2 regions of the Streptomyces sp. NPDC021093 genome follow, and region 2 is predicted to be linked to the other one. Evidence: predicted binding sites of a transcription regulator. Region 2 holds the regulator's gene; the other holds the start of a gene.
What was found. Region 2 encodes HrcA, which represses chaperone genes, less so after heat shock. Its sites were predicted from a motif close to TTNGCACTCNGNNNNNCNGAGTGCNAA; they were not measured.
Positions count from the first base shown of each region.

Region 1: groES (co-chaperone GroES) is a predicted target of HrcA. The motif match lies at 3,988-4,014, and genes of this name have one in related genera.

Region 1 is NZ_JBIRQJ010000007.1:371,797-377,506, reverse strand. It holds gene ACH4SP_RS23705 (SRPBCC family protein) at 1-210, shown strand, start outside; gene ACH4SP_RS23700 (SAM-dependent methyltransferase) at 303-1,643, opposite strand; gene ACH4SP_RS23695 (polysaccharide deacetylase family protein) at 2,012-3,037, shown strand; gene ACH4SP_RS23690 (polysaccharide deacetylase family protein) at 3,037-3,936, shown strand; gene groES (co-chaperone GroES) at 4,160-4,468, shown strand; gene groL (chaperonin GroEL) at 4,583-5,710, shown strand, end outside.
Region 2 is NZ_JBIRQJ010000006.1:238,162-243,871, reverse strand. It holds gene ACH4SP_RS20210 (DUF3097 domain-containing protein) at 1-659, opposite strand, end outside; gene ACH4SP_RS20205 (MBL fold metallo-hydrolase) at 694-1,425, opposite strand; gene hrcA (heat-inducible transcriptional repressor HrcA) at 1,597-2,613, shown strand; gene dnaJ (molecular chaperone DnaJ) at 2,614-3,750, shown strand; gene ACH4SP_RS20190 (nitronate monooxygenase) at 3,980-5,077, shown strand; gene ACH4SP_RS20185 (16S rRNA (uracil(1498)-N(3))-methyltransferase) at 5,074-5,710, shown strand, end outside.

The DNA of each region.
Region 1 (5,710 bases), on a different contig from region 2:
GTGACCGGGCCGTTCGCACGGTGGCACCACGCGCACTGGTTCGAGCCGGACGGACGCGGCGGGACGGTGATGCGGGATGTCGTCGAATTCGCGGCGCCACTGGGGTGGTTGGGGGCGGGCGTGGAAGCGGTGGCGCTCGACCGGTACATGCGGGGGCTCATCGCGGCGCGCAACGTGCACGTGCGGGAGTGCGCGGAGAGGGGCGACTGAGCCCTCGTCCGCCCGCTTGCCCGCAGGAGAGGGGCGACTGAGCCCTCGTCAGCCCGCTTGCCCGCCGTCCGTCCGTCCCGTACGGCCGATGCTCAGGCCGGGTGGCCGATCAGCATGGTGGGGGCGCCGGCGACGCGGGTGAGGAAGACCGTCGCGGAGTTCTTGCCGGAGAGCTTCATCTTCTTGCGGAGCTCCTCCGGCTCGACGGCCGAGCCGCGCTTCTTGACGGTGAGGATGCCGACCTCGCGCTCGCGGAGAAGAGCCTTCAACTTCTTTACGCCGAAGGGGAGTTGGTCGGTGATCTCGTACGGGGTGGCGTACGGGGTGGGGTGCAGTCCGTCGGCGGTGATGTACGCGATCGTCTCGTCGATCAGACCGCCTTCGAGTTCCTCGGCGGCCTCGGCGACGAGGTGGGCGCGGATGACGGCGCCGTCGGGCTCGTAGAGATAGCGGCCGACCTCGCGGACGTCGGGGTTGGGGAGGCCGCGGCCGACGAGGGTCGCGCCGGAGGGGAGGAGGGTGGCGCGGCGGGTGCCGACGACGATCTGCCGGTCCTGGTTCTGGCTGCCGGGCGCGTGCCAGAGGACCGCTTCCTTCACGTCGCCGTTGTCGGAGATCCACTCGGCCTCGAAGTCGTCGGGGACGAGCTCGTGGGGGATGCCGGGGGCGATCTTGATGGCGCCGGTGCCGACCTTGCGCACCGCCTCGATGGAGAAGGAGAGGGGCGGGGAGTACGCCTCGGGGTCGAAGATCCGGCCGCGCGCGCCTGACCTGCGAGCCGGGTCGATGAAGAGGGACTGCGCGCCGGTCAGGTCGTACGTCAGGACATCGGCCTGTACGACGGTGAGCGCGGCGGGGTCGGGGAGGAGGGCCTGCGCGTTGGCGCGGGCGGCGAGGCAGGTGGCGGGGTCGAGGTCGACGGCGGTGACGGCCAGGCCCGCGCGGGCCATGGCGAGGGCGTCGCCGCCGATGCCGCCGCAGAGGTCGAGGACGTGGGAGAGCGGGGAGCCGGGGGCGGAGGGCTCGGGGGCGGGGGTCTGGGCGGCGGCCGGGGTCGGGGCCGGGGTCGGGTGTGCGGCTTGGGTGGCGGCTGGCGCCGGGTGTGCGGCTTGGGTGGCGGCAGGGGCGGCGGCTGGGGGCGAGGCCGGGGCCGTGGCCTGTGGCCGGCCCAGGTCGCGGAAGCGGGCCGCGCGGTATTCGGCGACGGAGCGGCGGGTGGACTGCTCGACCCCGTTGGGCGTGAAGTACATCCGGTGTGCGTCCTCGGCGCCGAACTTCGCCGCAGCCCGCTGCCGCAGCCGGGCCTGGGCGAGCGCCGCCGACACCAGCTCGGCGGGGTGGTCGCGGCGCAGCCGGGTCGCGAGCGCCAGGGCCTGGGCGGGGTCGTAGTCCCGCAGCTCGGCGAGGAGGGCCTGGCCCTCGGGGGCGAGCAGGGCACGGAAGGCGTTGAGGGCGGCGTCCTCGGTGCCGGTGCCGGTGCCGGTGGTGTCGGTGGTGCCGGTGGTGATTGCGCCGGTGCCAGCGCCAGCATCAGCGCCGGCGTCGGTGGTGATTGCGCTGGTGGTCCCGGGGATCCCGGTGGCCCCCGGGGTCCCGGTGGCGTCGGCGTTGTCGTCGCCGGAAGGGCGGCCGGAGTGGTTCGTCACCCGTCCCATTGTGGTCCAGCCCGGCAGAACCGCCGACCCCGCCCGTCCTGCCTGCCCCGCCCCGCCCACCGCATGTGGGCCAGGCGGGCGACCGTCCGCGCCGCCTCCCCGTGTCGCCCGCTCCCCGGCCCGCCCCGCTGACAGGATGCGGCGCCATGCGACTTGTACGACAAGCAGAAGAAAGAGGGCTCTCTGTGGATAACTCGGGAGCAGGCGGGCGCAGGCGGGGCACCATGGCGGTAGCGGTTCTGGTGACGGCCGCGATCGCCTCGGGGTGCGCGACCCCGGCGGAGCAGGAGACGGGCGGCCGGGGCGGGGCCGCCCTCGGGAAGGAGACGGGAGAGGCGGGGGAGGCGGGGGAGACGGGGGAGGGGCGGAAGAAGGTGGACGGCGCGGCCGGCGCCCTGCTCTCACCCGCCGAGAAGCTGCGGCAGGAGCAGGCCGCGGCCAAGGCCGCGCAGGCGGCCCGGGTGGTGGCGGCCAGACGCTGGGGGCTGGTGCAGACGCCGCTGGCCGTGCCTCCGGCGCCCAGGGTCAAGCCGAAGATCAAGGCCCGGCAGGGCTTCGAGGTGGACGGCCAGGTCTCGGAGGGGCTGCCGCCGATCTTCACGACGGTGCCGGTCAAGGACAGGGTCGTGTTCCTGACCATCGACGACGGGGCCGAGAAGGACCCCGAGCTGATCCGGATGATGGACGAGCTGAAGATCCCGTACAGCGCGTTCCTCTCCGACTACCTGGTGAAGGAGGACTACGCGTACTTCAAGAAGATGCAGAAGAAGGGCGTGGCCCTGCACAACCACACCCTCAACCACCGTTACCTGCCCGGCCTTTCGTACGAACAGCAGAAGCACGAGATCTGCGGCCAGCAGTCCAACATCGAGAAGCGGTACGGCAAGCGCCCCCCGCTCTTCCGCCCGCCGTACGGCAACTACAACAAGGACACGCTGGTCGCCGCCAAGTCCTGCGGTGTGAAGGCGGTCCCGCTGTGGGCGGCGGAGGCCTTCCCGGACCGGATGGAATGGCGCGAATGGGACAAGGACCTGCACCCCGGCGACATCGTCCTCACACATTTCCGGGGGCGGGGTGACTGGAAGGGGACCATGCCCGACATGATTCGTCGGGTCATGAAGACGATCACCGCCAAGGGATACGCCGTGGCCAAGCTGGAGGATTACGTGTGATGCGAGGACGGGCACGCCGGTCGGGGCTGTGGGCGGCGGGGGCGGTGGCGATCGGTGTGCTCGTCGCGGGGGTGAGCGGATGCGCGGGACAAGGGGCCGGGGACGGTTCCGGAGAGCTGCGGGAAGGGTCCGCGGCGAAGTCCGCGACGCCCGGGGCGACCCCCGGGCAGGCGGCACCGGCGCCCGCCGCACCGGGGACCGACGCCAGGGGCGTACCCCTGAAGGCATACGCGCGCTGGGGCCTGGCGGGTCCCCTCGCACCGGCCCCGGCGCACCCGGACCGTACGCCCGTGCTCAAGGCGTCCGGACCGCCCGTCGTCCTGGACCGGGTCAGGACCCGCGACAAGGTCGTCTTCCTGACCTTCGACGACGGGGCCGAGAAGGACCCCCGGTTCATCAGGATGGTCGGGGAGCTGAAGCTCCCGATCAGCATGTTCCTGACGGACAGCGTCGCCGGGAGCGACTACGACCACTTCAAGCGCCTGCGCGACGCCGGCGGCGGCACGATCCAGAACCACACCACGGGACACGCGAACCTGCGGACGCTGTCGTACGAGGGCCAGCGCAAGCAGATCTGCGGCCAGCAGGACCGCCTGGCGGCCCGCTTCGGCACCCGCCCCACCCTCTTCCGCCCGCCGTACGGCAACTACAACGAGGCCACGGTGCGCGCGGCGGGCAGCTGCGGGGTGCGGGCCCTCGTCCTCTGGCGCGAGTCGATGCAGATCCACAACATGCGCTACGCGGAGGGCGACCGCCTCAAGTCCGGTGACATCGTTCTCGCGCACTTCCGCGGTCCCGACGAGCTCAAGGGCTCGACCATCACCGAGATGACGGCCCGCATGCTGCGCAGGATCCAGGACCAGGGGTTCACGGTGGCGCGCCTGGAGGACTACCTGTGACGGCCGCGATGCCGTGCGGAGGGCGGCCGGATCACTCCCGGGGGTCTTGGATTGGCACTCCGCTTGACCGAGTGCTAACTGCGTCATAGTCTCGGCTCTGGCACTCACCACTGGAGAGTGCCAACACAGCGACGGGCAGGTCCGGCACCCGCGACGACGGATCCACCTGGTCGCCACCCCAGACTGTTAACCCCGTGAGATCTCCGAAGGGGGAGACCGGATCGTGACGACCGCAAGCTCCAAGGTTGCCATCAAGCCGCTTGAGGACCGCATCGTGGTCCAGCCGCTCGACGCCGAGCAGACCACCGCCTCTGGCCTGGTCATTCCGGACACCGCGAAGGAGAAGCCCCAGGAGGGCGCCGTCCTCGCCGTGGGTCCGGGCCGCTTCGAGAACGGCGAGCGCCTGCCGCTCGACGTGAGCGTCGGCGACGTAGTGCTGTACAGCAAGTACGGCGGCACCGAGGTGAAGTACAACGGGGACGAGTACCTCGTTCTCTCGGCCCGCGACGTTCTCGCCATCATCGAGAAGTAAGCACGCCGGGAAGTAATTCACTTCCGCATTTTTTGTTCTGCGCCCCTGGCCCCCGCTCACACGCCGGGCGTCCAGGGGCGCAGTTCGTATTCCGAGAGGACTTGAGAAAGCTCCATGGCGAAGATCCTGAAGTTCGACGAGGACGCCCGTCGCGCCCTTGAGCGCGGCGTCAACAAGCTTGCCGACACCGTGAAGGTGACGATCGGCCCCCGCGGCCGCAACGTCGTCATCGACAAGAAGTTCGGCGCCCCGACCATCACCAACGACGGTGTCACCATCGCGCGTGAGGTCGAGCTCGACGACCCGTACGAGAACCTCGGTGCCCAGCTGGTGAAGGAGGTGGCGACCAAGACCAACGACATCGCGGGTGACGGTACGACCACCGCCACCGTGCTGGCCCAGGCGCTCGTCCGCGAGGGCCTGCGCAACGTCGCCGCGGGTGCCTCCCCGGCCGCCCTGAAGAAGGGCATCGACGCCGCGGTCAAGGCCGTGTCCGAGGAGCTCCTCGCGACCGCCCGCCCGATCGAGGACAAGTCCGACATCGCCGCCGTGGCCGCGCTCTCCGCGCAGGACCAGCAGGTCGGCGAGCTCATCGCCGAGGCGATGGACAAGGTCGGCAAGGACGGTGTCATCACCGTCGAGGAGTCCAACACCTTCGGCCTGGAGCTCGACTTCACCGAGGGCATGGCCTTCGACAAGGGCTACCTCTCGCCGTACATGGTGACCGACCAGGAGCGTATGGAGGCCGTCCTCGACGACCCGTACATCCTGATCCACCAGGGCAAGATCGGCTCGATCCAGGACCTGCTGCCGCTCCTGGAGAAGGTCATCCAGGCCGGTGGCTCCAAGCCGCTGCTGATCATCGCCGAGGACGTCGAGGGCGAGGCGCTCTCCACCCTCGTCGTCAACAAGATCCGCGGCACGTTCAACGCCGTGGCCGTCAAGGCCCCGGGCTTCGGCGACCGCCGCAAGGCGATGCTCGGCGACATGGCCACCCTCACCGGTGCCACCGTCATCGCCGAAGAGGTCGGCCTCAAGCTCGACCAGGCCGGTCTGGACGTGCTGGGCACCGCCCGCCGCGTCACGATCTCCAAGGACGACACGGTCATCGTCGACGGCGGGGGCAACTCCGAGGACGTCAAGGGCCGCGTCAACCAGATCAAGGCCGAGATCGAGTCCACGGACTCCGACTGGGACCGCGAGAAGCTGCAGGAGCGCCTGGCGAAGCTCGCCGGCGGCGTC
Region 2 (5,710 bases):
CCGCGCGGGATCCGCGGCCAGCCGGGAATGCCGACGGAGGACGGCTTCACGGCCTCCCACACGTCGATGTACGGGTGTCCGACGATCAGGACGTTGGCGTCCGTCACCCCGGCGGCGATGCGGGACTCCTTCGAACCGGGCACCAGGTGGTCGACCAGGACACCGAGTTTCGCGTCCGGTCCCGGGGCGAACCCGGCGACGATCGCCGGCAGGTCGTCGATGCCCTCCAGGTATTCGACGACGACGCCCTCGATGCGCAGGTCGTCGCCCCAGACGCGCTCCACCAGTTCCGCGTCGTGCCGCCCCTCCACATAGATGCGGCCCGCCCGCGCCACGCGCGCCCGCGCGTTCGTGACGGCGACCGAACCGGAAGCGGTCCGGGCGGGGCGCACAGGACCGGCCCCCGAGGACGGCCGTACCAGCGTCACCGGCGCGCCCTCGAAGAGGAAGCCGGCCACAGTCATCGGGAACACCCGGTGCTTGCCGAAGCGGTCCTCCAGGGTGACCGTCGGGCCCTCCGCCGTCTTCTCGGTACGGATCACCGCACCGCAGAAGCCGGTCGACACCTCCTCCACCACCAGGTCGTGATCGGCGGGGAGTTCGGGGGCGGGCGTCGACTTCTTCCAGGGCGGGGTGAAGTCGGGGCTGTAGCTGCGCATGCGGCTGACGCTACGACACGTGCACGAGGGGCAGCTAGGAGGCCCTGAAACGGCGTGCCAGCGCGTCGCGTTGGGCCCGTACGAACGCCGCGTCCACCGCGGCACCGTGCCCCGGCACGTACACGGCGTCCTCGCCGCCCAGAGAGAGGAGCCGGTCCAGTGCCTCGGGCCACCGCCCACCGACCGCGTCAGTGCCCGCCTGCGGCTCCCCCGACTCCTCCACCAGGTCCCCGCAGAAGACGACCTCGGGGCCGCCCTCCAGGCCCGGCACGAGGGCCACCAGGTCGTGGCCGCTGTGCGCGGGGCCCAGGTTGGCGAACAGGACGCTGCGCCCGCCGCCCAGGTCGAGGGTCCGCTCGTCGGAGACCAGGTGGTGCGGGGCGGCCAGCAGCTCCGCGGCCTCGACGGCGGCGTCCGGCGCCACTCCGTGACGTACCGCGTCGGTGGAGATCGACTCCCGTTGCGAGACGAGCAGCGTGTCCATGCCGACCGCCGCGAACACCTCGACGCCCGCGAAGACGCCCGACCCCAGCACATGGTCGAAGTGGGGATGGCTGAGCGCGAGATGCGTCACTCTGCGGCCGAGCAACGACTCGGCCTGCAGCCGGATCCCGGCGCCCTCGCGAAGCGACGACCCCGTGTCGTACAGAAGCGCTCCCTGCCCGCCCGCCACCAGGCCGATCGTCGCGTCCCAGCCCGGCAGCCGGCGCCTGCCGACACCCGGAGCGAGACGTTCCCAGCCGGCCTCTTCCCATCGCATCTCCATACCGTGACGCTAGCGTGAGCCGCCGCCCTTGCCCGGGCAGCACCCCGCCGCCGTACACTGGCCCGACAATCGCTGGCACTCGCAGACGGGGAGTGCCAGGCAGAGTGCCGGGGTATCAGCCCCGCACGCCCGATCTGCACCAGGGAACATCACGGCTTGGAGGTGTGCGCGATGCTCAGTGAACGCAGACTTGAAGTGCTGCGCGCCATCGTCCAGGACTATGTCGGCACGGAGGAGCCCGTCGGCTCCAAGGCCCTCACCGAGCGGCATCAGCTCGGTGTTTCCCCGGCCACCGTGCGCAACGACATGGCGGCCCTGGAGGACGAGGGGTTCATCGCCCAGCCGCACACCAGTGCCGGGCGGATCCCCACGGACAAGGGCTACCGGCTGTTCGTCGACCGGCTGGCCGGGGTCAAGCCCCTGTCCACGCCGGAGCGGCGGGCGATCCAGAGCTTCCTGGACGCCTCCCTCGACCTCGACGACGTCGTCGCCCGTACGGTGCGGCTGCTCGCGCAGCTGACCCGGCAGGTGGCCGTCGTCCAGTACCCGTCGCTGACGCGGTCGACGGTGCGCCACGTGGAGCTTCTGTCGCTGGCGCCCGCCCGGCTGATGCTGGTGCTGATCACCGACACCGGCCGGGTCGAGCAGCGGATGATCGACTGCCCGGCGCCGTTCGGCGAGATGTCCCTCGCGGACCTGCGGGCCCGGCTCAACAGCCGGGTCGTGGGCCGCAGGTTCGCCGATGTGCCGCAACTGGTGCAGGAACTTCCCGAGTCGTTCGAACCGGAGGACAGGGGAACCGTTTCGACGGTTCTCGCGACTCTTCTGGAAACACTTGTGGAAGAGACCGAGGAACGGCTGATGATCGGCGGAACCGCCAATCTCACCCGCTTCGGCCACGACTTCCCGCTCACCATCCGCCCCGTACTGGAGGCGCTGGAGGAGCAGGTCGTCCTGCTGAAGCTGCTCGGCGAGGCCACGGAGTCAGGCATGACCGTACGTATCGGTCATGAGAATGCTCACGAGGGACTCAGTTCTACGTCCGTGGTCGCAGTCGGCTACGGTTCGGGCGACGAGGCAGTCGCCAAGCTAGGCGTGGTCGGACCGACCCGCATGGACTACCCCGGAACGATGGGAGCGGTACGCGCAGTGGCACGTTACGTCGGACAGATCCTGGCGGAGTCGTAAGTGGCCACGGACTACTACGCCGTACTCGGCGTGCGCCGCGACGCTTCCCAGGACGAAATCAAGAAGGCGTTCAGGCGTCTTGCGCGTGAGCTTCACCCGGATGTGAATCCGGACCCGAAGACTCAGGAGCGCTTCAAGGAGATCAACGCCGCCTACGAGGTGTTGTCGGACCCGCAGAAGAAGCAGGTCTACGACCTCGGCGGCGACCCGCTGTCGGCCTCCGGCGGAGGCGGCGCGGGCGGCTTCGGCCAGGGTGGCTTCGGAAACTTCTCCGACATCATGGACGCCTTCTTCGGTACGGCGTCCCAGCGCGGCCCGCGTTCGCGCACCCGCCGCGGCCAGGACGCCATGATCCGGCTGGAGATCGACCTCAACGAGGCGGCCTTCGGCACCACCAAGGAAATCCAGGTCGACACGGCTGTCGTCTGTACGACCTGCAGCGGCGAGGGCGCGGCCCCCGGCACCGCCGCGCAGACCTGTGACATGTGTCGCGGTCGCGGTGAGGTCTCGCAGGTCACCCGGTCGTTCCTCGGCCAGGTCATGACCTCGCGGCCCTGCCCGCAGTGCCAGGGCTTCGGCACGGTCGTGCCGACGCCGTGCCCGGAGTGCGCCGGCGACGGCCGCGTCCGGTCGCGTCGCACGCTCACGGTGAAGATCCCGGCAGGTGTCGACAACGGCACCCGCATCCAGCTCGCGGGCGAGGGCGAGGTCGGCCCCGGCGGCGGCCCCGCCGGCGACCTCTATGTGGAGATCCACGAGCTGGCGCACCCCACCTTCCAGCGGCGCGGCGACGACCTGCACTGCACGGTGACCATCCCGATGACGGCGGGCGCGCTCGGCACCAAGGTGCCGCTGGAGACGCTCGACGGGGTCGAGGAGATCGACATCAGGCCCGGTACGCAGTCGGGCCAGTCGGTGCCGCTGCACGGGCGCGGCGTGACACACCTGCGCGGTGGCGGTCGCGGCGACCTGATCGTGCACGTCGAGGTGCTGACGCCGTCGAAGCTGGACCCGCAGCAGGAGGACCTGCTGCGCCAGCTGGCGAAGCTGCGCGGCGAGGAGCGGCCCACGGGGCAGTTCCAGCCGGGGCAGCAAGGGCTCTTCTCGCGGTTGAAGGACGCTTTCAACGGGCGCTGAGCAGCGGGTGCCGGGGCTGCTGGGGGTCCGGGGGTCGTCCCCCGGGGCGCACAGTCAGCCGGGGCAGCAGGGGCTCTTCTCACGGTTGAAGGACGCTTTCAACGGGCGGTAGTTCTCGTCCCTGCGGTGGGCATCCGCTGTCGTCCGTGCGAAACGGGGTCGGACCATCGGGTCCGGCCCCGTTCTCGTTCGATTCGGCGGGTCGGCCCGGGCGTGAAACGATGCGGGCATGTCTGTTGAGTCCAGGGTGATGCCCACGCTGGGAGAGCTGTGCCGGCGAGGGATCGTGCAGGCGCCCATGGCCGGCGGGGCCTCCTGCCCCGAGTTGGCCGGTGTCGTGTCCGACGCCGGCGGGCTCGGCTTCCTCGCGGCCGGTTACAAGACCGCCGACGGGATGTACGAGGAGATCAAGCAGCTGCGCGCGCTGACCTCGAAGCCGTTCGGGGTCAATCTGTTCATGCCGCAGCCCGCCGCCGACCCGGCGGCCCTGGATCTGTACCGGCAGCAACTCGCGAGCGAGAGCGCCTGGTACGAGACGCCGATCGCCGAGCGCGACGACCACGGCACCGACGACGGGTACGAGGCCAAGCTGGCGCTCCTCGTCGACGACCCCGTGCCGGTGGTGTCCTTCACCTTCGGCTGCCCCTCAAGGGACGAACTCGACGCCCTCGCAAATGTCAGGACATTTACGATCGTCACCGTCACCACTCCGGAAGAGGCGCAGGCCGCCGAGTGGGCGGGTGCGGACGCCGTGTGCGTGCAGGGCATCGAGGCGGGCGGGCACCAGGGCACGCACCGCGACGACCCGCAGACCGACGGCAGCAGCGGGCTGGGGCTGCTGTCCCTGGTGACGCAGGTCCGCGAGACCGTACAGCTGCCGGTGATCGCCGCCGGAGGGCTGATGCGCGGCGCGCAGATCGCCGCCGTACGGGCCGCGGGCGCGGACGCGGCGCAGCTGGGGACGGCGTTCCTGGCGTGCCCGGAGTCCGGTGCGCACGCGATGCACAAGAAGGCCCTGCGGAACCCCCTGTTCGTACGGACGGAACTCACCCGGGCGTTCTCCGGGCGCCCCGCGCGGGGCCTGGTCAACCGGTTCATGCGCGAGCACGGCCCGTACGCCCCGTCCGGATATCCCGAGGTGCACTACATGACCGCCGGGCTGCGCAAGGCCGCCGCGCGGCTGGGCGACGCCCAGGGCATGGCGCTGTGGGCGGGGCAGGGGCACCGGCTGGCGCGGGACCTGCCCGCCGGGCGGCTCGTACAGGTGCTCGCGGCCGAGGCGGACTCGGCGTGGACGGAGATGGCTTTGAGGAGGTCGACGTCATGACGGCGCCGGTGTTCGTGGTGGAGAGCGTGCCGCAGGGCGGGGAGTACGTCCTGGAGGGCCCCGAGGGGCGCCACGCGGTGTCCGTACGGCGCCTGCAGCCGGGCGAGGACGTCGTCCTGACCGACGGGGCGGGAAACGGCGCCGAGGGCGTCGTCGTCGCGGCGGAGGGCAAGGACCGGCTCGTCGTGAAGGTCACCGGGACGGTCGTCGAGGACGAGCCGCGGCCGCGCATCACCGTCGTGCAGGCCCTCCCCAAGGGGGACCGGGGCGAGCTGGCGGTCGAGACGATGACGGAGACCGGCGTCGACGCCGTCGTGCCGTGGCAGGCCGCGCGTTGCATCACGCAGTGGAGGGGCGAGCGGGGTGCCAAGTCCCTCGCCAAGTGGCGGGCCACCGCGAGGGAGGCCGGGAAGCAGTCGCGGAGGCTCCGCTTCCCCGAGGTCGCGGACGCGATGAGCACCAAGCAGGTGGGGGCACTTCTGGCCACCGCCGACTTCGCCGCCGTGCTGCACGAGGACCGGGACGCCGACAGCGGTGCGCTGGCGGTGGCGGAGCTCCCTCAAGAGGGCAGCATCGTGCTGGTCGTCGGGCCCGAAGGGGGAGTGTCCCCGGAGGAGCTCGCGGTCTTCGCGG